Regions from separate parts of the Arthrobacter sp. NPDC056691 genome, predicted to be linked through region 1. Evidence: predicted binding sites of a transcription regulator. Region 1 holds the regulator's gene; each other region holds the start of a gene.
What was found. Region 1 encodes LexA, which represses DNA repair genes until DNA is damaged. Its sites were predicted from a motif close to TCGAACANNTGTTCGA; they were not measured.
Positions count from the first base shown of each region.

Region 1 (7,362 bases):
AAGCGGATTTCGGGGTCCACGCCCTCCGGCGTGCTGGCCACGACGTTGTTCAGTCCAAGCAGTTCGGCGTTCCCGTTCGTGAGCGCAATGCAGCGTTCGTTGACGTCCACCGCATAGACCCGGGCGTGCGGTGCCCGCAGCGCCATGGTCAGAGCGATGGGTCCCCAGCCGCAGCCGATATCGAGCAGGTTTCCCTGCGGCGCAGGTGCGGGAACCTCGGCCAGCAGGACGGCGGTCCCCTTGTCGATGCCGTCCGGGCTGAAGATGCCTGACGAGGTCTGCAGCTTCCGCGTTTCACCGGCCAGTTCCACTGTGAGGGGCTTGCGGGTGAACGGCCCCGCAGGTGAGGCGCTGAAATAGTGGGCAGACTCCATAACTGGCCAGATTAGTGGGCCGCCCGCCCGATGGGAAACCGGCTAGCTGCGAAATCCGGTGCTGCGGTTCTGCTATCCTTGAACGCATGTTCCTGATTTTTGAGTAGCCGGCTTTCTTTGCCCGCGGCCTTCGGCCGCCGGTACCGGCCCGGGGCTCCCTTCCGACGCGATGCAGGCTAACCGCCTTCCGCCGGAGCGCAGTTGCAAACACGGCGCAACTGCAAACACAGCGCAGCTGGATGCACGCAGGGCAGCCCAAAACAGCACTCGATCAGTCCACTTCCCGCCGGCCCAGCATGTCCGCTGCCGGCATGTCAGGAGCACCTCCATGACCCCTCGCAGTCAGCCCAGCGCGAATACCGCAGCCAAGGGCGGCAATCAGCACTATTCTGAAGATGCAGAACCTTCAAAGGAGACCATGACCAATCAGCATAATTCCGGATCCGAGCCAGCAGCCCAGGACATGAGTCCCGAGGAGATCCAGGCTGTCATCGACCGGATCCTCGCCAAGGATGTCCCGGCCAGGAACGCAGCCGCAGCCGACGGCAGCCGCGCCGACAGCAAGGGTGTCCTGGGCAAGGCGCAGGCCATCTCGCAGCTCGCCGAAGAGCACAGCACGTTCGACGGCGACCAGCAGGACCTCGAGGAACGCCGGGCACTGCGACGCACGGCCGGGCTGTCCACCGAACTCGAAGACGTCACCGAGGTTGAATACCGCCAGCTGCGCCTGGAACGCGTTGTTCTCGCCGGCCTCTGGAGCGAAGGCACGCTGGCTGACGCCGAGAACTCGTTGCGTGAACTCGCCGCGCTGGCCGAAACGGCGGGCTCGGAAGTCCTCGACGGCCTGGTCCAGCGGCGGGCCAAGCCGGACCCCGGTACCTTCCTCGGGGCGGGCAAAGCGTTGGAGCTCAAGGACGTCGTCATGTCCACCGGCGCCGACACCGTCGTAGTGGACGCGGAGCTTGCCCCGTCCCAACGGCGCGGCCTTGAAGACATCGTCAAGGTGAAGGTCATCGACCGAACGGCCCTCATCCTGGACATCTTCGCCCAGCACGCCAAGAGCCGCGAGGGCAAGGCCCAGGTGGAGCTGGCACAGCTCGAATACCTCCTCCCGCGCCTCCGCGGCTGGGGTGAATCAATGTCCCGCCAGGCCGGTGGCCAGGTGGGCGGCGCAGGTGCCGGCATGGGCTCGCGTGGTCCCGGTGAAACCAAGATCGAACTGGACCGGCGGAGGATCCGCACCCGGATGGCCAAGCTGCGGCGCGAGATCGCCGCGATGAAGCCGGCCCGGGAGACCAAACGGGCCAACCGCCGTCGTAATGAAGTCCCGTCAGTGGCAATTGCCGGATACACCAACGCAGGCAAGTCCTCGCTGCTGAACCGACTTACCGACGCCGGCGTCCTCGTCGAGAACGCACTGTTCGCCACCCTGGACCCCACTGTCCGCAAGGCCGAGACCTCGGACGGGGTAGGCTACACGCTGGCCGATACCGTGGGCTTCGTCCGGTCCCTTCCCACCCAGCTGGTGGAGGCCTTCCGCTCCACCTTGGAGGAAGTGGCGGATGCAGACCTGATCCTGCACGTAGTGGACGTGTCCCACCCTGACCCGGAGGGCCAGATCGCCGCGGTGCGCTCGGTGTTCGCCGAAGTGGATGCCCGCAAGGTGCCTGAGATCATCGTCCTGAACAAGGCCGACGCCGCCGACCCGTTTGTGGTGGAGCGGCTCAAGCAGCGCGAACCGCGGCATGTGGTGGTTTCGGCACGCACAGGGGAGGGCATCGCCGAGCTGCTCACGGCCATCAGCGAGTCCATCCCGCGGCCCAACGTCAAGATGCAGCTCCTGGTCCCGTACCACCGCGGCGATCTCATCAGCAAGCTGCATGACTCCGACGCCGAGATCCTGAGCCTGGATCACGAGGAGGGCGGCACCCGCGCCGTGGTCATGGTCCGGGAAGGCCTCGCGGCTGAACTGGAATCCTTCAGCACCAATGACTGACGGGGCGCCCGCCGCTGGTGCCGCGGCCACGGCCGGTGAGCAGCATGTGCTTGACCTGCTCGACCGTGCCGTGGCGGGCATGGGCGGCCAAAGCCGCACCGGCCAGCACGAGATGGCCCGTCAGGTGGCGCGCGCCATAGAAACGGGCGACCACCTGCTGGTGCAGGCCGGCACGGGAACCGGCAAGTCGCTGGCCTACCTGGTCCCGCTCATCGCGCACTCGCTCGAGAGCAACAAGCCTGCGCTCGTTTCCACTGCCACCCTCGCGCTGCAGACCCAGATCGTGGGACGGGACCTTCCCCGGCTGCTGGAAAGCCTCAAACCGGCACTCGACCGGCCTGTGAAGATTGCGCTGGTCAAGGGCCGCGCCAACTACGTCTGCAGGCACAAGCTTGAGGGCGGCTTTCCCTCCGAGGAACCCTCCGAGGGACAGCTCTTCTCGCTGGGCGAGGACACCAGCGTCCCGCACTTCGCCGCGTCGGTGGGCGGCCCCTCGTCGCAGCTTGGCAAGGAGGTGGTCCGGCTCCGCGAATGGGCGGAGCAGACCACCACGGGCGACCGTGACGAGCTGCTTCCCGGTGTCACGGACCGGGCCTGGCGGCAGGTGTCCGTCACGTCCATGGAATGTCTCGGTTCGCAGAAGTGTCCCCTCGCTGAAGAGTGCTTCAGTGAGCTTGCCCGCCATAACGCCACGGAAGCCGACGTCGTGGTGACCAACCACGCCATGCTGGCCGTCAGTGCCTTCGAAGGCCTGGCCGTGCTGCCGGAGTACGACGTCGTGGTGGTGGACGAGGCCCACGAACTCCAGGACCGGGTGACCGGCGCCGTTTCAGGGCAGCTGTCGGTGGCCATGGTCCACGCGGCTGCGTCCGGCGCCCGCAAGCACACTGGCATTACCGTTGACGCGCTCAACACTGCTGCGGCCAACCTCGAGGTGGCTCTCGCCGGCGTTCCCAGCGGCCTGCTTCCCAACGGCCTGAACGACGAGCAGCTGGACTGTGTGGACCAGCTTCGTGAGGCCTGCCGGGCCGCGCTGTCGGATTCCAAGGGGGACAGCAATACAACGGCCGACGGCGGACGGCAGCTCGCGCGTTCCCGCCTGCTGGTGATTTTGGAGCTTTGCGAACGGCTCGTCGCCGCGCGGGAAAACCGGGAGGTCGTCTGGTTCTCCCGGAACAGCACGTTTGATCCGCAGCAGGGATATTCGGCGCCCGACGAGACTGCCCCTGCGCTGGTCAACATCGCCCCGCTGAGTGTGGCGGGCCGGCTCCGGGAAGGACTGTTCGCCGGGCACACCGTGGTGCTGACGTCGGCCACACTGGCCATCGGCTCTGCCTTCGAGCCCGCGGCCGGCGGGCTGGGCCTGGTGGGGGACGGCGCACCGAGCTGGACCGGCGTCGACGTGGGGTCGCCCTTCGACTACCCCCGTCAGGGCATCCTGTACGTGGCAGGCCACCTGCCAAAGCCGGGTCGCGGCACTTCGCCGGAGGCGCTGGACGAACTCGAATCACTCATCCGTGCCTCCGGCGGGGGAGCGCTATGCCTGTTCTCCTCACGGCGGGCCGCCGAGGAAGCGGCCGACGCCCTCCGCACCCGGCTGGATGTCAGCATCCTTTGTCAGGGTGAATCCACCATGACTGCCCTGGTGAAGCAGTTTGCCGACGAGCCCGATACCTGCCTGTTCGGGACGATGTCGCTGTGGCAGGGGGTCGACGTGCCGGGAGGATCATGCCGCCTGGTGGTCATCGACAGGATTCCCTTCCCGCGCCCCGACGACCCGCTGATGACCGCACGGTCCCGGGCCGTTGCCCAGGCCGGCGGCAACGGCTTCATGTCCGTATCCGCCACGCACGCGGCGATCAGGCTTGCCCAGGGGGCGGGACGGCTCATCCGGTCCACGTCTGACAAGGGCGTGGTGGCGGTGCTGGATTCCCGGCTGTCCACGGAACGCTATGGCGGGTTCCTGCGGGCCGCACTGCCGCCGTTCTGGCCGACGACAGACCGGAAGACTGCCGTGGCGGCCCTCGAAAGGCTCGCCGGCGCGCAGGCATAAGGACGCCCCGGGCTGTAGCAGCCCGGGGCAGAACGTTTTGTGCCGACAAGCCCCAGCTGCTACAGCGAGCGGAGCACGGAAACCACCTTGCCCATGACCACGGCGTGGTCGCCGAGGATGGGTTCGTACTGCGTGTTCTGCGGAAGCAGCCAGGTGTGGCCGTCCCGCTGCCGGAAGGTCTTGACCGTGGCTTCGTCATCGAGCAGCGCCGCGACGATGTCACCATTAACCGCATCGCTTTGCCGCCGGACCACAACCCAGTCTCCGTCGCAGATGGCGGCGTCCACCATGGAGTCGCCGGCGACCTTGAGCATGAAGAGTTCACCGTGGCCCACCAGCTGGCGGGGCAGCGGCATCAGGTCCTCCACCATCTGGTCCGCCAGGATGGGGCCGCCGGCGGCGATCCGGCCGACCAGCGGGACCATGGCGGTGTCCATCGCGCTGGGCAGTTCGGACACGGAGCCGCCTGCCGTGCCCACCGCCGGGGCCTTGTCCGCGCCGCCGGATTTGGCCGTCCCTGCATCCAGGGTCAGCGGCATGAGGACCTCCATGGCGCGCGGTCGTTTGGGGTCCCGCCGCAGGTAGCCAAGCTTTTCCAGCTGGGAGAGCTGATGGGTCACGCTGGACAGGCTGGCAAGGCCAACGGTGTCGCCGATTTCCCGCATCGACGGCGGGTAGCCGTTCTCGTTGACCGAGCGCTGGATGGTTTCCAGGATCTTCTTCTGGCGGAGCGTAAGTCCCTTGGGGGTCCGCTGAGACCGCGGGCTGCGCTGGGGAGCCTTGCCGTCAGAGGCCTGTGCTGCCATGTTCGCCAACGCCTTTCCGTTCCTCCCGGCCGCGCTAGCTGGTGGCCGGGAACTTCCGGCCTGAAAAATGTCAGACCCTGCTGATCAACTGCAGATGTGGTTGTTCTGTGATTTCCAACGTAGGCCAGCCATAGGGCTTTTTCAAACATTTGTTCTAGCGAGTCTCGACTTAATTCGTTGATAGGTGCTAAAACTAGGAAAAGCAAAGTTCGAACATGTGTTCTAGTGAGGGCGGTTTTTCAGCCCGATGTTCGAACTGTCTATTCGAACGCGAGGCAGTACAACTTGGTCCAGGAGGGCTCACGCCATGTCAGCTTCAACAGCAATAACCCAGTCCCGCGGAGTGTCCCGGCCCGGTAAGCCGCCGCGCCTTCGCCTCACCCGCCGCGGCCGGATTGTCCTCATCGGGCTGCCGCTTGTCATGCTCGCCGCCGTGCTCCTGTCGCTGACCGGGCTCCTCAACTCGCCGGCCAAAGCAGCGGACAGTGCCAGCGGCCTGTCTGTCACGCCGACGGTTTCGGTCACGGTGCAGCCCGGCGAATCACTCTGGGCCATCGCCGGAAAAGTCGATCCGGACCGCGATCCCCGCGACGTCATTGCGGACATCGTCCAGCTCAACGACCTTCAGGCCGGGAAGGTCATGCCCGGGCAGCAGCTGTTTGTGCCCAACAAATAACTTGTGCCAACAAATAACGCCGGCAAATAGTACCGGCGCGCGGTTCCGTGGGCTTCGGGACCGTCACAGTTTCCGGCCAGCCCTCCGGGTTACTTAAACTGTCTAGGTGACTGACCAGCTTGAGCGACTGAACCGACTGCCCCTGCGGACCAACCTGAGGGGGCTGTCCCCTTACGGGGCCCCGCAGCTTGACGTTCCGATCCTGCTCAACGTCAACGAGAACACTCATGGTGTGCCCGCCGACGTGCAGGCGGCCATTGCCGCGGCCGTAAGCGAGGCCGCCACGGGACTCAACCGCTACCCCGACCGCGAATTCACCGAACTCCGGGAAGCGCTGGCGGAATACCTCGGCCACGGACTCAGTGCGGACAATCTCTGGGCAGCCAACGGCTCCAATGAGGTCCTCCAGCAGATCCTCCAGGCCTTCGGCGGCCCGGGTCGCTCGCTCCTGAGCTTCCCGCCGACGTACTCGATGTACCCGCTCCTCGCCAGCGGCACGGATACCGCCTACATTGCCGGCAAGCGCGCCGAAGATTACGGACTCAGCGCCGAGTCGGCCGCACGCCAGGTGCGCGAACTCCAGCCGAACATCGTCTTTCTGTGCTCGCCCAACAACCCCACCGGCACCGGCCTGGGCCTGGATGTGGTGGAAGCCGTCTACGAGGCGGGCGAGGCCAGCCAGGCGATCGTCGTCGTGGACGAGGCCTACCACGAGTTCGCGCACGACGGCACGCCCAGCGCCCTCACCCTGCTGCCCGGCCGGGAGCGGCTCATCGTCTCCCGGACCATGAGCAAGGCGTTCGCCCTGGCCGGCGCCCGCCTCGGTTACATGGCCGCGGCCCCGGAGGTGACCGACGCCCTCCGGCTGGTGCGCCTGCCCTACCACCTCTCGGCCGTCACGCAGGCAACCGCCCTCGCGGCGCTGCGGCACCGCGAGGCGCTCATGGCCGACGTCGAGGACATCAAGCGCCAGCGCGACCGGATTGTCGCAGAGTTGACGCGGATGGGGCTGCGGCCGGCGGCGTCCGACTCCAACTACGTTTTCTTCGGCGGGCTGGAGAAACCCCACGGGGTCTGGCAGGAACTGCTCGACGCGGGGGTGCTCGTCCGGGACGTCGGCATCGCCGGCCACCTGCGGGTCACCGCCGGCACTGAGACGGAAACCACAGCCTTCCTGGAAGCGCTCGAAAGCATCCTGGCCCGGCAAGCCGCACTTCCGGCCTAAACTTGACCATGGACCAGGTCAGGTCCGCCCCCATCCTTCGTCAAAGGACATCTATCACCATGAGCGACACCGGAATCAAGGCTGCCGAGGCACGGACTGCACGCATGGAGCGTGCCACCAGCGAATCTTCCGTGCTGGTGGAGATCAACCTCGACGGCACCGGAGTGTCGGACATCAGCACCTCGGTCCCGTTCTACGACCACATGCTGACGGCGCTGTGCAAGCACTCGCT
Region 1 covers NZ_JBHTXX010000052.1:4,563-11,924, reverse strand. The annotation lists gene ACFRAU_RS25205 (class I SAM-dependent methyltransferase) at 1-374, opposite strand, end outside; gene hflX (GTPase HflX) at 793-2,370, shown strand; gene ACFRAU_RS25195 (ATP-dependent DNA helicase) at 2,363-4,423, shown strand; gene lexA (transcriptional repressor LexA) at 4,483-5,229, opposite strand; gene ACFRAU_RS25185 (LysM peptidoglycan-binding domain-containing protein) at 5,537-5,905, shown strand; gene ACFRAU_RS25180 (histidinol-phosphate transaminase) at 6,012-7,130, shown strand; gene hisB (imidazoleglycerol-phosphate dehydratase HisB) at 7,190-7,362, shown strand, end outside.

Region 2 (7,362 bases), on a different contig from region 1:
TGAAGAAGCCGTCGCGGAAGCGGCAGCGTCAGGAGGCGGCCTTCTCAACGCTTCCCGGCAAGTCGCCGGTGGCTGTCCCCTTCGACGGCGGCAACAAGTTCGCCGTCGGAATGGTCGTGGGCCGTCCCATCACGCTCGACGACGGGCGCTTCGGCCGCAACTTCCAGGCCACAGACATCATCGACCGGTCGGAATTCGACTACCCGGCGCTCCTGCAGGACCCCCGCGTCTTCTTCCCCGTCCCGGCGCTCTGAGCCGGCTGATTGCTGTCCCTCGCCGATGCTCCGGCTGCTCAGGGTGCTACTCACGGGGCCCGGCAGGCAGCCATGGCGAGAGGATTCGCATCCGTCGCATACAGTTGCCATGTGACCCGCGGGACCGCGGGAGCAGTGCGAATTGGGGGATTCAGAATTGGCAGGCGAAGGAGCGGCCGAGCAGGCACGGCTGGCAGGTGAGCGAGTAGCAAAGCTCAGGCAGCAGTTAGAACAGGCCGAGCAAACGGAGAGAGCCTGGGCCAAAGGCGCGGCGGGGGAAGCACTCGTCGGACAGGTCCTGGACGGGCTAGCTTCGCAGGGGTGGCTCGCCCTGCATGATGTCCACTGGCCCGGCCGGCCGAAGGCGAATCTGGATCACATATTGGTTGGGCCCGGCGGCGTCATTGTGATCGACGCAAAGAACTGGTCCGGCGAGGTCGAGGTTCGAAATGGCGTTCTGCGCCAAAACGGTTCCTCCAGGGACCGGGCCGTCTCCGCCGTGGCGGAACAGGGGGCGGCGGTAGCAGCGCTCCTGGAACCTCAACATCGCCGGCTCGTTCAGGCTTGGTTGTGCATGGTCGACCAGCCAGACCTGGACAGCGTCGCCGGCAGCGGTGTGAGTATAAGAGGCCTTGCGAGACTCGGCCGCTCCCTGGAAGCAATGCCGGCTGCGCTCGACCCGGCCACCGTGCAGGTGATTCACGACTACCTGCTGGGCCTGCTGTCCGGAGAGACCAGTCCGCCCCTGCTGACCACGAAAGACTGGAATGCGGGACCCGCCGACCTTGACCTTGCTTCCGGGCCGGCCGTTGCTTTGGAGAGCCGGCGGTCCCGGCAGCACGCCACGACTGCGCCACACAATTCCCGCAGGAAAAGGGCAGCCCGCAGCAGGCCTACGGGCTGTCTCGCGGCACTGTTCTATCTTGCATTGGCCATCTTTGTCCTAGGCCTGTTGCTCAATGCATGGCCGCACGCTCAAAGGCAGCCGCCTGTCGCGCCTCGCCCCTCGCCCTCGCTGGTCCAGCCTGTCCCGTCCAGATGAATAGGGGCATTCCAGCGTCGGCTCGCTGAGATGGCAGACTGGCCGATATGACTATCCTTCTCGCCGGTTGCGGCGACCTCGGAACCGAGGCGGGCCTGCGGTTCTCCGCAGCGGGGCACCGCGTTGTGGGCTGGCGCCGTTCACCGGACAAACTGCCGCCTGAGATCGAGGGCGCCGCGGCGAACCTAAGCACCGCCGAACTGCCGCCTGTCCCGGCGGACACGACCGCCGTCGTCATTGCAGTGGCCGCGGATGCGCCTACTGAAGAGGCATACCGGAGCGCGTACGTAGAGGGTGTTGCCCATGTCCTCGACGCCCTCGAACGCGACCATGTGACGCCCGAACGCGTCCTGTTCGTCTCGTCCACGGCCGTGTACGGCGACGCTGGAGGCGCGTGGATCGATGAATCCACGACGCCGAAACCTGCCGGATTCTCGGGCCGCATCATGCGCGAAGCCGAGGAGCTGCTGCTGAAGCGGCTCGATGGAACCGGGACCTCACCCGTAGTGCTCAGGCTTGGCGGAATTTACGGGCCCGGCCGCACCAGGCTCATCGACCAGGTCCGAACCGGCTCCGCCGTCATTCCGGACCAGCGGCGCTACACCAACCGCATCCACCGCGACGACGCCGCGGCTGCCATCGTGCATTTGCTCAGCACACCTGACGCGCCAGCGCCGGTGTATCTGGGCGTGGACAACGATCCTGCCGAGTTGGGCGACGTTCTAGGGTTTCTGGCTGCTGAATTGGGGTTGGACGTCCCGCCGACAGGGTCCATGGGCGACGCACGAGGCGGCAACAAACGGTGCAGCAACGCGCTGCTTCGGGGAACAGGGTTCTCTTACAGGTACCCATCCTTCCGCGAGGGCTACCGCGACATTCTGGCCGGCGTCGGAGTGCGCCACCCCTGAGTCATAGCCCTCGCGGATGAGGCGCGGCCGGGGCGGCCAGGGCACAAAACTTTTTTCAAAAACTTTTTCCTTTTGGCCCGAAGTGACCCCCTCACCCCTAAAAATGTCACACCCCGCTGACAAAGTAGACCCATGGAAGCCATTGGGGAGCATGGAGCGAACAGGTCAGCGGGGACTGACGTCTCTGGCCTGAGTGCTGCTGCCCTGCTGCGCGGCCGCGGGCTACGCAGCGTTCCCGGCGCTGGCACCCCAACAAAGGACACGTCCGACGGCGGTGCTGCCGCCGGGTTCCGTTCTGACGCCCCGGCGTCCGACGGCGGTGCTGCCGCCGGGATCGCGGCTGATTCCGGTTCCGCCGGCAAAGCATCCGCTGAGCCTGCATCCCCGGCGCGTGCCACTCCTGGTCTGCAGGCGTCCCTGGCGCTGCTGGATTCCGCCACCGCTGCGGCGCCCGAGGAACTGGCCGCTGCCAACTTCCTCCAGGCGGCCGATTTCGCGGAACTGACCGAGGAACTCTCCCGCCGGGTCGAATACCTCCAGCTGCAGGCCGCCGCTGCGGTGGACCGGACCCGGGCCGAGGCGATCACCGCCGCCGGAGCAGCCAGCCGCGCCGCCGGCTGGACCACAGGCTGGGGCACCGACCCCGAACCCGCCGCGGCCAGCACCGCTGAACCCGCCAGCGCCACGGCCGCCGCAGTCTCCTCTGATACCGACACCCCCAACACCACGGCCCCCAACACCACGGCAGACGGCACCACGGCAGACGGCGCAGGCACCGCCACGCCGGCACCCCGTGCCCGCCCGGTGGCCTGGTCCCCGGCCGACGACGGAGCCAGGAACACCGCCGAGTTCCTCCGCACCCGGCTCCGGATCAGCACCACCGAAGCCCGCCGCCGCCTCGCCCTCGCGAACGCCACCCTCCCCCGCACCGGACTCGCCGGCCGCCACATGCCCCCCGAACACGAAGAAACCGCCGCCGCCCTCACCGCCGGAATCATCGCCTCCCGCGCCGGAACCATCATCACCACCGCCCTGGACAAAGTCCGCCACATCCCCAACCCCGGCACGATCGCCGAAATGGAACACAACCTCACCCTGACCGCGATCGAAAACGACCACGACTTCCTCACCCGCATCGCCCACCGCTGGATCGACGCCCTCGACCAGGACGGCACCGAACCCTCCGAAGAAACCCTCCACCACCGCCAAGGCGTCTTCCTCCACAAAAAACGCGGCGGCCTCCACCACCTCGAAATCCGCGCCACCACCGACCAATACGAAGTCCTCACCACCGTCATGAACACCGCCACCAACCCCCGAACCACCACCCCCAACTCCACCAGCGCCACGGACAGTGACGGCACCAGCGACAACACCGACAGCGCCGCCGCTGTCGACCCGGACGCGGCCTTCAACGCCCCCACCCCGCTCCCGGACCCGGACCGCCGCACCCTCGCCCAACAACGCCTCGACGGCCTCGTCGGCGGCTGCAAGGCAGCCCTCGCCACCGGCACCCTGCCCACCACCGGAGGACTCCGCCCCCAGGTCATGGTCACCATCAGCTACCACGACCTCCTCAACAGCATCCAAACCACCGCCGCCCAAGGCCCCCGCTACAACAAAAACCGCCCCGACACCCCGCCAACAGACAGCCCCCGGCCAACCACCAACCAGTCAACAGGCACAGACGGCTGGCAGGTCAGCAGCACCAACCACCCCACCGGCACAGAGACCTGGCACCCCAGCGAACCCCAACTCCTGCCCGGCACCTGGCAAACCAGCGAGTCCCAACCCCCACCCGGCACCGCACCCCCCGGCACCCCGCCCGGCATCAACCGGACCGGAACGGCGCAGCCCGGCACCGGCCCCACACCCCTCACTGGTGCACCCACCGGCAGCGGCACCTTCACCTACACCGGCCCCGTCACCGCCTCCACCATCCGCAAAATCGCCTGCGACGCCGACATCATCCCCATCCTCCTCGGCAGCCAAGGACGCATCCTCGACATCGGCCGCACCACCCGCGTCTTCCCACCCCACATCCGCAAAGCCCTCACCGCCCGCGACCAAGGCTGCGCCTTCCCCAACTGCACCATCCCCGCACCCTGGTGCGAAGCCCACCACACCACGTACTGGTCACAAGGCGGACCCACCAGCACCGACACAGGCGTCCTCCTCTGCACCCACCACCACCACCTCATCCACAAGGAACAATGGAAAATCCACGTCAAAAACGGCATCCCCTGGTTCATCCCACCGCCCCACATAGACCCCCGCCAACAACCCCGACAAAACCACCACCACAAAACATGAACCGCCGCCCAGCCCGGGCCGATGAGGAGAGCCGCGCCCGTGTCCAGGCATGCGGGATCCACCGGTACTTGGTGGGTCACTAATTCCGCAACCCAAAACAGAAACGCCCAGCCCCTCAAATCGGGACCAGGCGTTCCGGTGAAACGAAACCGGCGGCTGCTATGCGTCCTGCCAGCCACGGCCTTCCGTGAACGTGGCAACGAGAGTGCCCACGCCGGCCTGCATCGAGTTCGAGGGGTCTTCGTACAGGAACCCTTCCGTCGCCCGGCTATGGGTAATGAGCTGCTCGGCTTCGAGCTTCGCTTCGGGCACGGCGGCACCGATGATGCCGGTGCGCGCGGGAAGTTCGGGAGTGTGCACTACGTCGGCGTTGGTCTCCGAGAGCGGAATAGTGGTCCCCGGGCGAATCTCGTCGTGCGGAAACTCGAATTCGGCATCGTCGGGGGCAGCAGGAATCGTGTACTCCAGAAAGTAGTTCATGTCCCCAGCCTTGCAGATAACCGCCACACCAGAAAACCCCGTCCCTGTGCCCGCGGGCATGAATATCCTCGTGCCCTCTGAACGGAAACGCAAGCAAAAGGACGCTTCGCTCCTACCGTCCCGCCGCGTATCCCTGCGCACCCCGAGGGTTCGCGGCAGCCTGTAGCACGCCCGTCCGGGGATCGCGCACGACGGCGGACAACCGTCCCAGTGTCCAGCCGCCAGCCCTGGTGATCCGGTGTCCGCGACGTTCGAGTCCGGAAATAACGTCGTCACCCAACCGATCCTCGATCACGGCGCCGCCGGGTTCCCATGTGCGGGGCCAGAAGGACCCGGGCATCGACGTCGTGTGGAACGCCGGCGCGTCGATGGCCTGCTGTGGCGAGTACCCGCCGACGATAGTCCGCAGCAGGTACAGCAACTGCCACTGGTCCTGCTGGTCTCCCCCGGGCGAGCCGAGCGCGGAAACAGCAACGCCATCGCGCAGCACAAGCGTTGGCGTCAGTGTGGTCCGCGGCCGCTTGCCCGGCGCCAGCGTGGACGGCGTTCCGGGATCCAGCCACGTCATCTGCAGCCGCGTCCCCAGGCAAAACCCGAGCTCGGGGATCGCCGGCGACGACTGGAGCCAGCCGCCGGACGGTGTGGCCGAAACCATGTTGCCCCAGCGGTCCACAACGTCGATGTGGCAGGTGTCGCCGCGGGTTTCCCCGTTGGACGCCACGCTGGGTTCGCCGATGGTCGGTTCGCCAACACCGGCGGCAGCGGCCGCGGAACCTGTTCGGCCAGGAGCGGCTGCAGCTCCGAAAGCCGGCGGCCCTCCGGCGTCATTCGACCCCGAGGGCGGAAAATACTCGGTCCGCAGGGCACGCACGTACGGCTCGCGTCCAGGAACGGATCCCGGGCGGAACTCCAGCGACGCACTCTCAGCAATCAGTTCCCGGCGCGACGCCGCGTACTCTTCCGACAGGAGGTAATCGAGAGGGACGTCCGCGTCGCCGTAGTACGCCTCGCGGTCCGCCAGTGCGAGCTTCTGGGCCTCCAGAATGGTGTGCGCCCCGAGCTCAGTGGACGGGTCGAGGTGGTCGTCATCAAAGCCGGCCAGGATCGCAAGCGTCTGCAGCAGGGCCGGCCCCTGCCCCCACGGGCCCGTCTTGGCGATGGTGTGCCCGCGGAACTCGAACGTGGCCGCTTCCTCGTACGACGCCCGGAACCCGGCCATGTCGGCCATCGTCATGACGCCGCGGTGGTCGGTCCCTGCCGAGTGCCGGTGCGGTGTCCGGACACTTTCGGCCACGGAACGGGCGACGAAACCCTCACCCCACTCCCTGCGGGCGGCGTCGATACGCTCCTCGCGCGTGTGTGCCGGCTCCGCGGCGAATGCCTCGCCGAGGCCGGCACCTGCCTGAACCAGTTTCTGGAGGGTGCGGGCAAGCGCCGGATTCCGGACCAACTCGCCCTCCACCGGGATGCGTTCCTCCGGCATCCACAATTCGGCAGATGTGGGCCAGTGCTCGCGGAATAGGCCCGCCACGGCCGAGATCGTGCTGCAGACGCGTGCCAGCACCGGGTGGCCGTCGCGCGCGTACCGGATGGCGAAGTCCAGGACTTCCGCCAGCTCCCATGTGCCGTGGTCCCGCAGCAGCAACAGCCAGGCGTCGACGGCGCCGGGAACCGCCGCCGCGAGGGCGCCCGATCCTGGCACCAGTTCCAAGCCCTCGGCGCGGAAGTGCTGGACGGAAGCGCCCACCGGCGCCGGGCCCTGTCCCATCAGGACCACGGGCTTCCCAGGCACCTCGGCCGTGCTGAAGACGCCTGTCATGTCGCCGCCGGGCCCGTTGAGGTGCGGTTCCACCACGTGCAGCACGAACGCGGCGGCCGTGGCCGCGTCGAATGCGTTGCCGCCCCGCTCGAGCACAGCCTGCGCGGTGCCAGTGGCGAGCCAATGGGTCGTAGCAGACATGCCGAACGTGCCCTGCAGCGTAGGACGGGTGGTGAATGTCTCCGGCCTCGTAAAACTCATAGGGGCTACTGTAGTCACCGGCTTCCGGACGGTCCGGGATACGGCGCCCGCGACACGCTCCGGCGGCGCCGGGGCCTACTTGCCCAGGCCAGCCCGCCTTAGTGCTTCGGCCATGGCCGTATCCGCTGGAGCTGGCCGCTGGCCTGACTGCTTCGGCTGTCGCCTGGCGCTGTCGTCTGCCGCAGGCCGGCCCGAACCGCCGCCCTGCCGCGTCCCGGGCTTTCCACCAGATTGACCTGAAGCACCCGTCTGGTTGCGGCCACCTTCCCGGCCAGCGGACTCGCGGCCGCCTTCCCGGCCACCGGACTCGCGGCCGCCTTCCCGGTTGCCACCTGCCGGGCGGCC
Region 2 covers NZ_JBHTXX010000003.1:68,137-75,498, reverse strand. The annotation lists gene ACFRAU_RS03915 (MSMEG_6728 family protein) at 1-254, shown strand, start outside; gene ACFRAU_RS03910 (nuclease-related domain-containing protein) at 397-1,296, shown strand; gene ACFRAU_RS03905 (SDR family oxidoreductase) at 1,344-2,204, shown strand; gene ACFRAU_RS03900 (DUF222 domain-containing protein) at 2,337-4,517, shown strand; gene ACFRAU_RS03895 (hypothetical protein) at 4,677-4,997, opposite strand; gene ACFRAU_RS03890 (gamma-glutamyltransferase family protein) at 5,110-7,017, opposite strand; gene ACFRAU_RS03885 (Tex family protein) at 7,093-7,362, opposite strand, start outside.
Region 2: the regulator LexA is predicted to act here: its motif matches at 2,260-2,275, upstream of ACFRAU_RS03900 (DUF222 domain-containing protein).

Region 3 (7,362 bases), on a different contig from region 1:
CTTCTCATCGAAACGAGCCGGCGGCAGGCTCCTCTTACAGCAGCGGCCATGGTCTGTGGGGGACTGAGCCCGAGAACCTCCACGTCGGCTGAATTGGACGGGACAGTCGTGATCGGGAAGCTGCTGTAACTCCCGGGGCTGTTGGTTTTGGCGAGCTACGTGCGCCCGCCGAGGAAATCCTGTGCGCCACGCAGAGCCAATTCATTGCGTAGCGCGGTGAGCCGGGCGACGATCGCTTCAGCTGTCGCCAACCGTTGTCGCGCACGGTCTTTTTTCTGGGTCAGAGAGTCTTCCTCTTCATCCGGGAGCCATTTGTAGTGAACGAACGCGTTTCGCCAATTTGCAACATCACGAATGCCCCTTAGGAGGTCCGCGTCCAGCCCCTGCCCGAACATGAGCGACCAGATAATTCCTGTCTTATGGTGCATGGGTTGCTTGATAAGCGACATAGCTTCCGAATGCTCCAGATCTGATTGTTCGGCTTTCCAGATGTACATCCAGTTCAGCCAATGCTCGATCCAGGTGGCATAGAACATGATGGCAAAGTCGATGTCGGAGGCTTCGGCGAACGCCCGAGCTTGCTTCAACAATGAGTCCTGGTGGTCCGGAATAAGGCGAAATTCCACGCCGTCAGCGATGATCTCGCGCAGTTCTGTCGTCAGCGCCAGCTGGAATTCGGCTTCTGTCATTCCACGAGGGTCTATGCGTCCTTCGGCGACGAGACTGGCCGCCAGCGAATCAATCAGTGATTTGGCGAGCACGTCGCCGTCGATATCCTCCACGGATTCACATCCCGCTTTCAGGTTCATGTTTTGTGGTGGTGGTTTTGTCGGGGTTGTTGGCGGGGGTCGATGTGGGGCGGTGGGATGAACCAGGGGATGCCGTTTTTGACGTGGATTTTCCATTGTTCTTTGTGGATGAGGTGGTGGTGGTGGGTGCAGAGGAGGACGCCTGTGTCGGTGCTGGTGGGTCCGCCTTGTGACCAGTAGGTGGTGTGGTGGGCTTCGCACCAGGGTGCGGGGATGGTGCAGTTGGGGAACGCGCAGCCTTGGTCGCGGGCGGTGAGGGCTTTGCGGATGTGGGGTGGGAAGACGCGGGTGGTGCGGCCGATGTCGAGGATGCGTCCTTGGCTGCCGAGGAGGATGGGGATGATGTCGGCGTCGCAGGCGATTTTGCGGATGGTGGAGGCGGTGACGGGGCCGGTGTAGGTGAAGGTGCCGCTGCCGGTGGGTGCACCAGTGAGGGGTGTGGGGCCGGTGCCGGGCAGCGCCGTTCCGGTCCGGTTGATGCCGGGCGGGGTGCCAGAGGGGGAGGTGCCGGGCGGGGGGTGGGACTCGCTGGTTTGCCAGGTGCCGGGCAGGAGTTGGGGTTCGCTGGTTTGACGGGTGTCTGTGCCGGTGGGGTGGTTGGTGCTGCTGACCTGCCAGCCGTCTGTGCCTGTTGACTGGTTGGTGGGCCGGGGGCTGTCTGTTGGCCGGGTGCCGGGGCGGTTTTTGTTGTAGCGGGGGCCTTGGGCGGCGGTGGTTTGGATGCTGTTGAGGAGGTCGTGGTAGCTGATGGTGACCATGACCTGGGGGCGGAGTCCTCCGGTGGTGGGCAGGGTGCCGGTGGCGAGGGCTGCCTTGCAGCCGCCGACGAGGCCGTCGAGGCGTTGTTGGGCGAGGGTGCGGCGGTCCAGGTCCGGGAGCGGGGTGGGGGCGTTGAAGGCCGCGTCCGGGTCGACAGCGGCGGCGCTGTCGGTGGTGGTGGTGTTGTCGCTGGTGTCGTCACTGCCGCTGGCACGGTCGTGGCTGCCGGCGTCGTTGCCGGTGCCGTCGGCTTCGGTGCCGGCGCTGTCCGTGCCGCTGGTGGCGTTGGTGGAGTTGGGGGTGGTGGTGCGGGGGTTGGTGGCGGTGTTCATGGCGGTGGTGAGGACTTCGTATTGGTCGGTGGTGGCGCGGATTTCGAGGTGGTGGAGGCCGCCGCGTTTTTTGTGGAGGAAGACGCCTTGGCGGTGGTGGAGGGTTTCTTCGGAGGGTTCGGTGCCGTCCTGGTCGAGGGCGTCGATCCAGCGGTGGGCGATGCGGGTGAGGAAGTCGTGGTCGTTTTCGATCGCGGTCAGGGTGAGGTTGTGTTCCATTTCGGCGATCGTGCCGGGGTTGGGGATGTGGCGGACTTTGTCCAGGGCGGTGGTGATGATGGTTCCGGCGCGGGAGGCGATGATTCCGGCGGTGAGGGCGGCGGCGGTTTCTTCGTGTTCGGGGGGCATGGGGCGGCCGGCGAGTCCGGTGCGGGGGAGGGTGGCGTGGGCGAGGGCGAGGCGGCGGCGGGCTTCGGTGGTGCTGATCCGGAGCCGGGTGCGGAGGAACTCGGCGGTGTTCCTGGCTCCGTCGTCGGCCGGGGACCAGGCCACCGGGCGGGCACGGGGTGCCGGCGTGGCGGTGCCTGTGCCGTCTGCCGTGGTGCCGGGGGCCGTGGTGCCGGGGGCCGTGGTGTTGGGGTTGTCGGTATCAGAGGAGACTGCGGCTGCCGTGGCGCTGGCGGGTTCAGCGGTGCTGGCCGCGGCGGGTTCGGGTTCGGGGTCGGTGCCCCAGCCTGTGGTCCAGCCGGCGGCGCGGCTGGCTGCTCCGGCGGCGTTGATCGCCTCGGCCCGGGTCCGGTCCACCGCAGCGGCGGCCTGCAGCTGGAGGTATTCGACCCGGCGGGAGAGTTCCTCGGTCAGTTCCGCGAAATCGGCCGCCTGGAGGAAGTTGGCAGCGGCCAGTTCCTCGGGCGCCGCAGCGGTGGCGGAATCCAGCAGCGCCAAGGACGCCACCAGACCAGGAGTGGCACGCGCCGGGGATGCAGGCTCAGCGGATGCTTGGCCGGCGGAACCGGAATCAGCCGCGAACCCGGCGGCAGCACCGCCGTCGGACGCCGGGGCGTCAGAACGGAACCCGGCGGCAGCACCGCCGTCGGACGTGTCCTTTGCTGGGGTGCCAGCGCCGGGAACGCTGCGTAGCCCGCGGCCGCGCAGCAGGGCAGCAGCACTGACGCCCGGGACATCAGTCCCGGCCCCGACATTCGCTCCATGCTCCCCAAGAGCTTCCATGGAACAAGTCTGATGAGGGGGTCTGACATTTAATGGTGTGACCGGGGCCATGCGGGCCCCGAAGCCGGCGGCAGCACCGCCGTCGGACGAAGATGTGTCCGCAACGGCGGTGCCAGTTCCGGCATCAGCCGGGCACCCGGAAGCAGGAGCGTCTGGCAGGGCAGCACGCAGGCCGGGCAGTGCTGCCCGGCCTGACATACCGTCTGCGTTTTCCCCCATGGCTTCCATAGGAAAACATTGTCAAAGGGGTCTGACATTTTTCAGCTCTGGCCCACACCGCCCGGGATGCAGGCGAAAGCAGCCAACTCTGGAGCTATTGCCTGTCCGGATTCACGTTTGTGGCGGCGCCGTCGGGAGTGGCGCCGCCCTCGTCCGACCAGTCCTGACCCGTGCTGTCATTGAGCGCCGGATCGGACTCCACATCGGAGGTTCCAAGGTTGACCGTTTCCGGGTGTGTGCTGTGGGCGGGGACGTGCCCGCTGTCAGCAGAGGCACCGGCAGAAGCAGAGCCAGTAGAAGCAGTATCAGCGTGTGTATCGTGATGCATGGCTGAGCTGAGCACCGTCCCAGCCCGGCGCGCGGCTTCAGCCAGGTGGTCACCGACGTCGGGGGCCTTTTCCTTGACGGCTTCGGTTGCTGCCGTGACCTTGTCCTGGACCGGCTTGCTGTCCCAGATGCCTGCGGCCCGCGCTTTGAGTTTGTCGTACGCTGCCCGGCCCGACCTGGATCCGAGCACGTAGCCTGCAGCGAGTCCGGCGCCGAAGAGAAGTTTGGATTTCATGATGATCTCCTGCTCTTGAGGGGGATCTGTACGATTTGGAATCGGCCCGGTGGGCCTGGGGCGGGAAACCGGCCCCGGGCGGTTCCCGGAGCCGGTTCCGGCACTCTTCTGTCTAGCGGGCCGTGCGCTTGGTAATCATGCCGTAGACCAGCAGGACGATCAGCGCGCCGCCGATCGCCAGCAGCCATGTGGACAGCGAGAAGAACTCGTTGATGCCCACGTTGAAGAGCGCGCTGCCGATGAAACCACCGAGAATTGCGCCAACCACGCCAAGCAGAAGCGTGATGAAAATGCCGCCGCCCTGCCGGCCGGGGAGGATGGCCTTAGCAATGGCTCCGGCAATGAGGCCAAGAATCAGAAATGCGAAAAAACCCATCTTTTATCGTTCCTTCTTCATCTAGAGGAGTTACCCGGATTGCCGGGTACGCTTCGTCCTTCTGCTCAATACTAATCATGCTTACTATTTTTTTGCCAGTCGGCTTCCGGTGGGAAGGGACTGGCAGCGCACGCCCGGGCCCAGGCCTTAGTGGCCCTGGACGTCGGAATTTACTCCCGCCTCGGGGCCTTCGTCGAGGGTGCTGATGGCCGTCAGGTCCTCCTCATCCAAAGCGAAATCGAAGACATCGATGTTCTCTTTCATCCGGTGGGGATCGGCGGACTTGGGAATGGCCACGAGACCCTGCTGGACGTGCCAGCGCAGGACCACCTGGCTGACGGTCCGGCCGTGTTTGCCAGCGATTCGGGTCAGCACGGGCGCGGACAGCAGCCCCGAACCCGCACCCAGCGGGCTGTACGATTCGGTGGCGATCCCGTGCCGCTCGTTGTAGGTGCAGTCCGCCGAGCGGGTCACTGACGGGTTGATCTGGATCTGGTTAACGGCCGGCACAACGTAGGTCTCCCACATGAGCTTTTCCAAATGGGCGGCCTTGAAGTTCGAGACGCCGATCGACCGGACTTTCCCTTCGCCCTGCAGCCGCTCAAAGGTCTTCCACGTGGAAATGAATTCTCCGCGGCGGGGGAGCGGCCAGTGGATCAGCAGCAGGTCCACATAATCCAGGTTCAGGCGCCTCAGGGACCCTTCAAGGCCGGCCGCGGCCAGATCTTCACCTTGGAATTCGCCGTCCAGCTTAGTGGTGATGAAGAACTCCGCCCGGTCCAGGCCGCTGGCACGGATTCCGGAACCGACGCCGGACTCGTTCCCGTAGCGCACGGCCGTATCGATATGCCGGTACCCGGCTTCCGCAGCCCGTACGACGGCGTCACGCACCTCCCGGTCGTTCAGCGGCCAAGTGCCAAGGCCGATCTGAGGTATCCGGTTGCCGTCGTTCAGCTCGATGACTGGTGCGAGTGCCATGCGGAAGAGTCTTTCCTATCGGTGGCAGTTTGCCCAGACCCCGTTTGCTGCCCTAACGGCACGTTTTGCTATCTTCCGAGGTCAGCCCTCGAATGCTCATGAGCAGTCTGTTGTTACGATGAGCGCAAGGAGGCATATGCAGGTCTTGCTCGGTAGGCGCGCTTTGGTGGACGTAGGCGTTGCCATGGCTGGTTTCCTTGTGTCCGGGGGCTGGATCCTGACCGTTGCAGGGGCTGGAGCAACGTACTTCCTTGCCGCCATAGCTGCCGGGTTGGCGGTGATGGGAAATGCTGCGGCTTCCATCCTCAACCGCAAGCCCCGGCTGACCACGGCTGCGGACCGCGTTACCCTGATTCGGGCTGTCTTGGTGGCGTGCTGCGCGGCGGCAACGGTCCCGGCGATGTTCGGTGGGACTGGGCCCGGCATGCAGGTGGTCGTGCTGGGTGCGGCAGCTTTTCTTCTTGACGCGGTGGACGGGGCCGTTGCGCGCCGATTTGCCTGTGTGAGCCCGGCGGGAGGCCGGCTGGACGTCCAGACCGATGCAGCGCTGGTGCTTGTGCTGTCGTGCGCAGCTGTGCCCATCACCGGCCCCTGGGTGCTGTCTATCGGGGTCATGTGGTACGCGTTCGTCGCGGCCGGGTGGTTCCGGCCTCAACTGAAACGCACGCTGCCTATTAAGAGACTGCGAAAGGTCATTGGCGCCTTCCAGCCCTTCGCCTTGCTGTTGGCACTTACGCCGGGGGTGCCCGGTGGAATCAGCATGGCCGCGGTTTTTCTGGCGCTCGTGGCCCTGGTGGCCTCGTTTGGCCGGGACGTCGTCGAACTGGAGCAAAACCACCGCAAGTGGACCGGCCGGCATTCCAGCACCGAACTGGTGAACTGACGGCGCCCGGTGAACTGGCGGCACGCCCGGACTAATCAAGGAGGGTCGCTCAAGGGCTGGGTGCTCTGGACTAACTATGCCGGCGCTGGTAATCCTTGGAGTGGCCTGGCAGGACAATAATCCCGGCCCTTCCAACAGCTAAGGATCCAGACCATGAGCGAAACGCCCGCCGATCCGGAGCAGAACCCGACGAACCAGCCGAAGGACGGTACGCCCGAAGGATTCCCCTTCGACCCTAATCAGGACCCGCCCCAAGAGGAACCCGCAGTTCCGCACCAGGACAACCCGGGACCGCCCACGGGTCCGGACGGCGAACCTGATGAGCCGGCGCTGGAGGATCCCCAGCGCCCGCCCGCCCGGTAGCACCTGAGGCCACGCTTAGGCGGCCCTGTGCTGTGCTGATGCCCAGCCGGACGGCCGGATTCTATCCATTCGTCCATTGGGCCGGTGTGGCGCGTTTCCTAGCCTTGGAGGAGAACTTCTCCCAGCCCTCCGACCCAAGGATGACCTTCAACGATGAAACGCATCGCACTGCTTCGGGAACGCCACACACCCTCCGCCTCGACTGGAACCCATTGCCCGGCGTCGGGACTGTGGGCCCCCGCCGACTCGCCGGACGAGGCGCACGCCTTCTTTGAAGGACAGGTATTTCCGGCATTCCGCGGGATCGCCACCGTGTGGCGCCGGAGTGCTACCGGCCAGGACTAACCAAGTAGGGCGGTGCCGGCTGAATGACAGCCGGCACCGCCCTAGTTAATCTGCCAACGCGCGGTCAGTCCCGCCGGCGCGCGCGTGAGATCACGGTGCGATCTAGTCCCGCTCCAGGCGGAATCCGAGCTTGAGAGTGACCTGCCAGTCCGCCACCTGCCCGTTCTCGAGGTGGCCACGGATTTCCTTGACTTCGAACCAGTCCAGGTTGCGCAGGGTCTTCGCGGCGTCGGAAATGCCGTTGCGGACGGCCGCATCGACGCCTTCGGTCGAGGTTCCGACAATTTCAGAAATGCTGTAGGTGTTATTAGACAACTTCGCTCCTCGTGATCGCCATCGATACCCGGCTGCGGGCCGTTCCTGCAGAGTATCGGACGGGACGCCTTGGGACTAGGCTTCCAGCACGTAGCTTCTGAGGTCGTCGAGGGTCTGCTGCATGTGGGCGTCCATGGCATTGCGTGCCTGCTGCGGATCGCGGGCAGCCAGGGCCTCGTAAATGTTCTGGTGGTGCCCGATCGCATGCTCCTGGATGTCAGGCACCTTCGAGGTTTCGGTCCGTCCCTTCT
Region 3 covers NZ_JBHTXX010000001.1:163,842-171,203, reverse strand. The annotation lists gene ACFRAU_RS00845 (putative protein N(5)-glutamine methyltransferase) at 1-129, shown strand, start outside; gene ACFRAU_RS00840 (hypothetical protein) at 156-782, opposite strand; gene ACFRAU_RS00835 (DUF222 domain-containing protein) at 806-3,070, opposite strand; gene ACFRAU_RS00830 (hypothetical protein) at 3,384-3,851, opposite strand; gene ACFRAU_RS00825 (GlsB/YeaQ/YmgE family stress response membrane protein) at 3,964-4,227, opposite strand; gene ACFRAU_RS00820 (aldo/keto reductase) at 4,375-5,205, opposite strand; gene ACFRAU_RS00815 (CDP-alcohol phosphatidyltransferase family protein) at 5,390-6,088, shown strand; gene ACFRAU_RS00810 (hypothetical protein) at 6,242-6,451, shown strand; gene ACFRAU_RS00805 (hypothetical protein) at 6,605-6,796, shown strand; gene ACFRAU_RS00800 (dodecin) at 6,899-7,111, opposite strand; gene ACFRAU_RS00795 (FadR/GntR family transcriptional regulator) at 7,187-7,362, opposite strand, start outside.
Region 3: the regulator LexA is predicted to act here: its motif matches at 3,157-3,172, upstream of ACFRAU_RS00835 (DUF222 domain-containing protein).

Region 4 (7,362 bases), on a different contig from region 1:
AAGTACAGGCCGCCGGAACCAGCGCCGCCCATCTGTTCCATGCCCGGATGTTCGGTCAGGCGGGGGAAGGCGAGGAGCTGCCAGGCGGAGAACAGGTAGGCCGCGATCACGCCGAGCGATACGAGGGTGTCCATGGTGGAGGCGAAGTGGCGGGCGTTGATGGCGGCCGCCCTGTGGAACGGCCACGCCGCCCAGCTGACCACGGGCAGCGCCAGGGCACCGGCTACCCAGCCCCAGTCGGGGAACTGGAACACAGGGAACATCGAGATCAGGAACACCGGCACCGTCAGGACCGCGGCCACGAGCAAGCGCGGCTTGAGCTCTGACGCTTTGCCGCCGTGGGCCATGTGGTCTTCGCGGCCCGCCGGCGCGTGCTCCGCATGCCCGGCCGCCACGGCCTCGTGGTCTTGCTCTGATCGGTCCCCGTACGCGGGTCGTCTGATTCGGGCCTTGTAGCCGGCTGAGGCCACCTGGTCTGTGATCTGCTGGTCCGTGATGCCGGCCGGGGCTGTTACGTGGGCCGTTTCCAGGGGGAGGTTGACCGTGGCCTGGACGCCTTCGAGCTTGGCAAGCTTCTTTTCCACGCGGTTAACGCATGAGGCGCAGGTCATGCCCTCAACGTCCAGTTCGATCACCCTGCGGGGGTCGCCTGCAGGACTGTTTTCGGTGCCCATGACTGGTCCTTCTCTGGTGATGCTTGGTGCTCGGGTGGTCCTGGTGGTTCCTGGTGCGAACGGGAGATGGCGCTAGGCCTCGTTGGCCACCACCAGGTAGCCGGCCTCGGCCACTGCTTCGCCGATTTCCGAGGGGGAGAGCTTCTGGGTGGAGGTGATAGTGACGGTCGAAACGCCGCCGGCGTTGAGGTCGATGTTGATCTCCTCGACGCCGGCCAGCGCCTCCAGCTCCTCGCTAACGGCGGAAACACAGTGCCCGCAGGTCATGCCTGAGACGTTGACTTTTGTGGAGATGGTGCTCATTGCTGGCTCCTCGTTGCTGCGCTGACGTGGTTGGTCAGCTGGGTGGGTTGTGGTGTGCCGCTAGCGCAGGAGGCGCCCGATGGCACCCGCCGCCTCCTTGACCTTCACGTCGATGGCTTCGGCCCGCAGGTCAGGATCAGGTTCCGAGGCCGCCCCGACAACGCAGTGGCCGATGTGTTCCTCCACGAGTCCCAGGCTGACGGCGTGCAGGGCCTTGGTCACGGCCGCGACCTGCGTCAGGATGTCGATGCAGTACTTGTCCTCTTCGACCATCCGGGCGATTCCCCGGACCTGTCCCTCGATCCGCCGGAGCCGGCGCAGGTACGCATCCTTGTCCCCCGTGTAGCCGTGCTGAGGGGATTCAGTAATAGCTTCTTCGCTGGGCGCCGCCGGCGTCCGTCCTTCGGAAGTCTCCATGTCCTCAAGCTATACCCCTAGGGGGTATCCGTCAAGAAGGGTGCGGGAAGTCACGATGATGCGAAAGTGCTGGTCTGATTGCAGAAAAGTTGTGGCCCGGGCAGTGCGCATGTCGGGGAGGATCTGGTGCCGCGGAGGTCTTTCGGGCAACAAAAAGCTCCGGAGCGCGTTATTGGGGGATACGCACTCCGGAGCAGTCTTTGGGGCAAGCTCTGATCAGCCTGCGTCATCAGCTTACTTGCCGGTAGCCGAGTTGGCCACCGGCTCGAATAACTACTTTGACTTTACTTTTTCGGCCCGTGCTGGCAGGCCTCTGGTCCTGCTATTCCGGCACGTCCTGATGCGCCGCCATTCGGAACGGGACCACCAGCACGGGCCGGCTCTGGTGGTGGGTGAGCCAGGCAGCCACGGAGCCGTTCAGGAGCTCCGTTATGCGGTGCCCAAAGCCGCGCTCCGGCGTTCCCACAATGATCATGGGAGCATTGACTTCCGATGCCAGCCTGCCGAGGGCCCGGGCGGGGTCCCCGGACAGCGTGCGCAAGGTCCACGCCGGGCCGCCGTCCTGGATGGCCGAGGTGATGGCCGACTTCAGTTCCGTGGTTACGGAGCGGATGTCGTCGTCGTCCCTGTCCGGATGCAGGGAAAGCCGGTGCGCGGACCGCGCGGGATCCCACTCAACCAGGTAGCTTGCCTCATCCACGTAGGCGCAGAGCAACGGGGCAGACAGTTTTTGGGCCAGGCTGACGGCGGTCTGGAGGACCTCCGGATGCTGGCCCGGAACCGTGCCCACAAGGAGCGGAGGCGGGCCACTGAAGTGCTCTGCATCCATAGTCAATTGTGTGCCCGCGCCGCCAGGAAAGACCAGACCTGCACGGGACCTCCGCCCAGCTCAGTGGCGGTTTTCAGCCCTGTTGCGCAGCTGTGGGCGCACGTGGAAGGGCGGTGATTTTTCCCTTGAATCCCGCGCCTGGTGCGCCTAGTTTGGAGACGTAGAAAGGCGGCGTCCCATGCAGATTCACATGTGGTGGCTTGATCTGGACCTGAAGAGCAAGGAGTGGCTTCGCGAGAACCTGCGGGCCGGCGACGTTCCGGTGTTCGTGATTCAGGGGATTGCCGAGGCCGGCGGCCCACAACCGGATACCCCGCAGGCAGTCCTGACCGAAGCCGAGTGGGATTTCATCGAGACCCAGTCTGAGTTTGTGGACTGACTGGTTCGCGGACGCATGCGCCGGGGCCGGTCAGGCAGCGCGTACCACCGGCAATTCGTCCCAGTGCGTCGTGTAGCGCGGCGAACGCATGCCGCGCTTCATGCTCCAGTCCAGGCCGCTCCTCAAGCCTGCGAACCCGAGGCCGATCGTGGCCCTGCCGTGCTTCCGGCTGATCGCCTCCACCAGCGGGCCGATCCCGCGTTCCTCGTGCGCGTTGGTGAAGAGCTCCAGGGGCTGCTGATTGCCGGACGGCCGCAGGTCGGTGACCATGATGCCGGCACGGGCGTATCTGACGCCGTCCCGGATCGCGGGAAGCAGGGCGTGGGCTGCCCTTGTGAGCAGCACCGGATCCGAGGTGGGCATGGGCAGCGGAACGCACACCGAGGGAAACGACTTGTCCTTCGCGTTGTAGTGGGACGTGCCGGCGAACGCGGTGAGGACCTTGGCCTGCAGCCGGTGCCGGGCCAGCCGGGCACTCGCCTGCTGGGCGTAGACGCTCAGGACCTGGCGAAATTCGGGGATCGACGTCAGGGGAGTGGAAAACGAGCGGGAGAAGATCAGCTGGTCCCGGCCCGCGCGTTCCTCCTCCAGGGGTATGCACGGTGTTCCCCGCAGCTCCAGCACCGTGCGCATGAGCACCACCGAAAAGCGGTCGCGCACCATCACCGGATCAGCCCGGCTGAGCTCGAGAATGGAGCAGATCCCCATGGCGTTCAGCCGCTTTTCCAACCGGCCCGCAACGCCCCAGACCTCCGAGACCGGCAGCCGGGACATGAGCAGATCACGCGCCTCCGGGGCCATCGATTCCCAGCGGCACACCCCTCCAAACGCGGGGTTGTTCTTGGCCCACCGGTTGGCCAGCTTGGCGAGCGTCTTGGTGCCGGCGATGCCGACGCAGACAGGTACTCCGACGTTGCGCTGGACCGCTGTCCTGATGGTCCGGCCGAGACCCACCACCTGTTCGGGGCTGCCCTTGATGCCCAGGAATGCCTCGTCGATGCTGTACACCTCGAGCCAGGCTGAGTAGCGCCCCAACAGCTCCATGACCCGGGCGCTGATGTCGCCGTACAGTTCATAGTTGCTGGATCGGGCAACGAGGCCCCACTCTTTGGCTCGGGGGGCGATCTTGAACCACGGGTCGCCGGTGCTGATCCCCAGTGCCTTGGCCTCCGGACTGCGAGTGACGGCGCAGCCGTCGTTGTTCGAGAGCACCACCAGTGGCCTACCCTCGAGGGAGGGGTCGAAAGCTCGCTCCGCGCTGGCGTAGAAGCAGTTCACGTCCACCAGGGCAATCTGCTGCCGTGTCTCAGACATGGTGCAGGCACCTCGTGGCCACGCCCCAGACGGTGAGGTCGGCCAAGGCGGGGACAACGATGTCCGGATACAGCGGGTTGGCCGCCTGGAGCACCACGCCTGCCGCGGTGATCTTCAGGCGCTTGATGGTGAGCTCGCCATCCAGAACCGCGACCACCACGGAACCGTCGCGCGGTTCCAGTGCCCGGTTGACGATCAGTTCGTCGCCGTCGCTGATGCCGGCCTGTTCCATCGAGTCACCGGCCACCCGCACGATGTAGGTGCTGGTGATGTCCTTGATCAGGTGCTCGTTCAGGTCGATCCGACCGTCAAAGTAGTCCTGGGCGGGGGAGGGGAAGCCCGCCGCCACGGCGACCGGGGAGGCCAGCACCAGCCGGAGGGAAAGTCCCGCCTCTACCACGCGGGGACCAATGATCACGCCCACAACACACCTTTTTTCGAATATATGTTCGATAGCTCAGTGTAGTCCACAGGGCTGACACAATGCAGCCATGCCAGTCGGCGGTTGTGTTCATCACACGTTCGTCGTGCCGTCTCCGCCACAGCGGGTCTCCGTCGCATACTGGTTTCATGGGGATGCAAGGCGCAGGAGGATCAGTGGTGGAAGCCTTGAAGAGGGTGGTGCGGAACGAGTACTTTCCGGCAGCAGCCGTGCTGGCGCTGGTGGTGCTCTTCTGGGTTGCGGGCCTGTTCGGCGGATTGTCCCTGCTGAGCCGGAGCCAGCCGCCGATCGCCACGCTGACCTGGCTGCTGTTCGTCTACGCCGCCGCCGTCCTCACGCCCCTGGCCGGAGTCCTGGCCGCGGCGGACCTGCTCCGACGGTGGTGGAGAAACCGGCGTGCCGCGAAAGCCGGCGCCCCCAACGGCGGCACGGCCCAGGACGGCACGGCCCAAGACGGTGCAAGGATCGGGTCCTAGACCCGCCCGGGCGCCGGACCCCGGCCAAACCCGTGGGGTCCAAAACCATTGCAGCCCCTGCGCCGGAGTGGTTGCATGGGGTGCATGAATGCCTCAGAGAGTTTCGTTTTAGCGATCGGGACCAAAAAGGGCCTCTGGCTGGCCACCAGCCAGGACCGGAAGCAATGGTCCTTTTCCGGCCCGCACTTCCTGATGAGCGAGATACCAAGCATCGGAATCGACACGCGGGGCGGCCGCACACGCATCATGGTCGGGGTGCGGTCCGAGCACTGGGGCCCCTACGTTGCCCACTCGGATGACTTAGGCGCCAGCTGGACCGAGCCCGAACAGGGCGCCATCAAGTTCCCCGAGGGCACCGATGCCGCCGTGGAACGCATCTGGCAGATCTACCCCGACGCCGAATCCCGCCCGGGCGTCGTCTGGGCCGGCGCGGAGCCGATTTCAGTGTGGAAATCGACCGACGGCGGCGAGCACTTTGAGCTGAACCGCGGGCTGTGGGACCACCCGCACCGCAGCGAATGGGGAGCGGGATACGGCGGCGCAGCCGCCCACTCGATCGTGGTCAATCCCTCCGGGGACAACGTGCACGTCGCAATGAGCACCGGAGGCGTGTACCGCTCGCTCGACGGCGGGACGTCCTGGGAGCCGCGGAACAAGGGCATCTCCGCGTACTTCATGCCTGATCCCAACCCCGAGTTCGGCCAGTGCGTGCACAAGATCGCGGCGGATGCCGCCGTCGAAGGCCGCCTTTACGCGCAGAACCACCACGGCGTGTACCGCAGTGATGACAATGCCGAGAACTGGGAATCGATAGCGGAGGGCCTGCCGGCCGATTTTGGCTTCGTCATGCTGACGCACCCCAGGCGGGCAGGCACGGCCTGGGTGGTTCCCTTGAAGGCCGACGGCGAACGCATCCCGCCGGACGGAAAGCTCGCCGTGCACCGCACCGACGATGCCGGCGCCACGTGGAAGCGCCTGGACTCCGGGCTGCCGCAGTCAGAATTCAACGCGGTGCTCCGTGACGCGGCCTCGGTGGATTCCGCAGAACCCGCCGGGGTGTATTTCGGAACGCGCGGCGGCGAGGTGTATGCCAGCGCCGACGAAGGTGAGACCTTTACGGAGGTGGCGTCCCACCTGCCCGATGTTCTGTGCGTCCGCGCTGCCATTGTGGCCGGAGCGCCGGTTCCGGCCGGGGCTCCCGCATGAGGATGTGCAGTGGCTGAGATCAGCGTGGTCCTCCCCAGTGTCCTCCAGCCGCTCGCCGGCGGGCAGTCCGTACTGACTGCACCCGCCGACGGGGCGGTGACTGTGCGTTCGCTGCTGGATTCCGTGACCGGAAACTTCCCGGTGCTCGCCAGGCGGCTGCGGGACGAGACGGGTGCGCTCCGCCGTTACGTGAATATTTACGTGAACGGTGAGGAGGTCCGGCGTCTCCGCGGCCTGGAAACGGAAGTTTCTGCCGGCCAGGAAGTGCTGATCATTCAGTCCGTGGCCGGCGGTTAGCCGGCTCAGGCGACGCGCCAAACGCTGCATTCGTCCGTATTGATGGCCTTGCGCATGCCCGTGTGATGATCCATGATCCACACGACGCCGATGCCCGGGGCTGTCTCCTGGACGCTGCCGCGGCGGATGATGACGTCGTCATAGCTGGGGCCCACCGACAGGCGGGCCTCGATCTCGTCGCCGCGATGCAGCTGGTCCAGGGCACGGACCCGGGTGATGTGGGGTTTGGCTTCCTTCAACATGGCGGTGGCCTCCTGAGCTGGAGCTGGTGCCTGCAATTGCCGGCACATCCAGTGTGGCGCGGCATTGTTGCGCACGCGTTTCCTGCCCGTTAGCGCCCGGTTAGTTTCCGGCGCCGAAGCGGTTTCCGCGGCAACACAGTGCGGCGGCCCGGCGAAAAGCGGCGCCACTGCGCTGGCGGGGCGATGCGCGGACGCCTCAGGCGGCTAATCCAGGAGATGCTCGAAGGCATGGTCCAGCGCCGAGCGGACGGCCCCTACGAGCGCCGCGTGGTCTCCGAGGGCTGACGCTGCCAGTCTGGGTTGAGCGGAGTTCAGCCTGCCCAGCTGCCGGCCGAAGACTGGAAGCAGCACGTCACCTGCCCCCGCCGGTCCACCGGCCAGGACCAGCAGCTCCGGGTCCAACAGGGTACTCACCACCGCTGCCGCCCTTGCGGTGCGTTCCATGACCACCTCCACCACCTCGACGGCGGCAGGGTCGCCGCGGCGCGCCGCCTCCACGACCATTTCGGCCGTGACATCCCCTGGCTTTCCGCCACACAGCTCGACGAGCGCACTGGCGCGGCCCGGGCGGTCACCGGCGATGATCTCCGCGGTGGCGATGGCGCCCAGTTCCCGGCACATGCCTCCCACGGCGTCGGTGTTGCCCACGCCTTCCACCAGATCGAGGAAACGCATTTCGCCGGCAGCCCCGGCGCCGCGCACCAGCCGTCCACCGAGGCAGATGCCGGCGCCGAGGCGCTCGCCGGCCAGGAGGACGACGACGTTGTCCACACCCTGGGCGGC
Region 4 covers NZ_JBHTXX010000048.1:5,653-13,014, forward strand. The annotation lists gene ACFRAU_RS24490 (heavy metal translocating P-type ATPase) at 1-674, opposite strand, end outside; gene ACFRAU_RS24495 (heavy-metal-associated domain-containing protein) at 747-977, opposite strand; gene ACFRAU_RS24500 (metal-sensitive transcriptional regulator) at 1,038-1,394, opposite strand; gene ACFRAU_RS24505 (universal stress protein) at 1,717-2,223, opposite strand; gene ACFRAU_RS24510 (hypothetical protein) at 2,402-2,602, shown strand; gene ACFRAU_RS24515 (Y-family DNA polymerase) at 2,633-3,916, opposite strand; gene ACFRAU_RS24520 (LexA family protein) at 3,909-4,340, opposite strand; gene ACFRAU_RS24525 (hypothetical protein) at 4,517-4,834, shown strand; gene ACFRAU_RS24530 (WD40/YVTN/BNR-like repeat-containing protein) at 4,910-6,040, shown strand; gene ACFRAU_RS24535 (MoaD/ThiS family protein) at 6,050-6,337, shown strand; gene ACFRAU_RS24540 (hypothetical protein) at 6,343-6,579, opposite strand; gene ACFRAU_RS24545 (ROK family transcriptional regulator) at 6,784-7,362, opposite strand, start outside.
Region 4: the regulator LexA is predicted to act here: its motif matches at 4,354-4,369, upstream of ACFRAU_RS24520 (LexA family protein).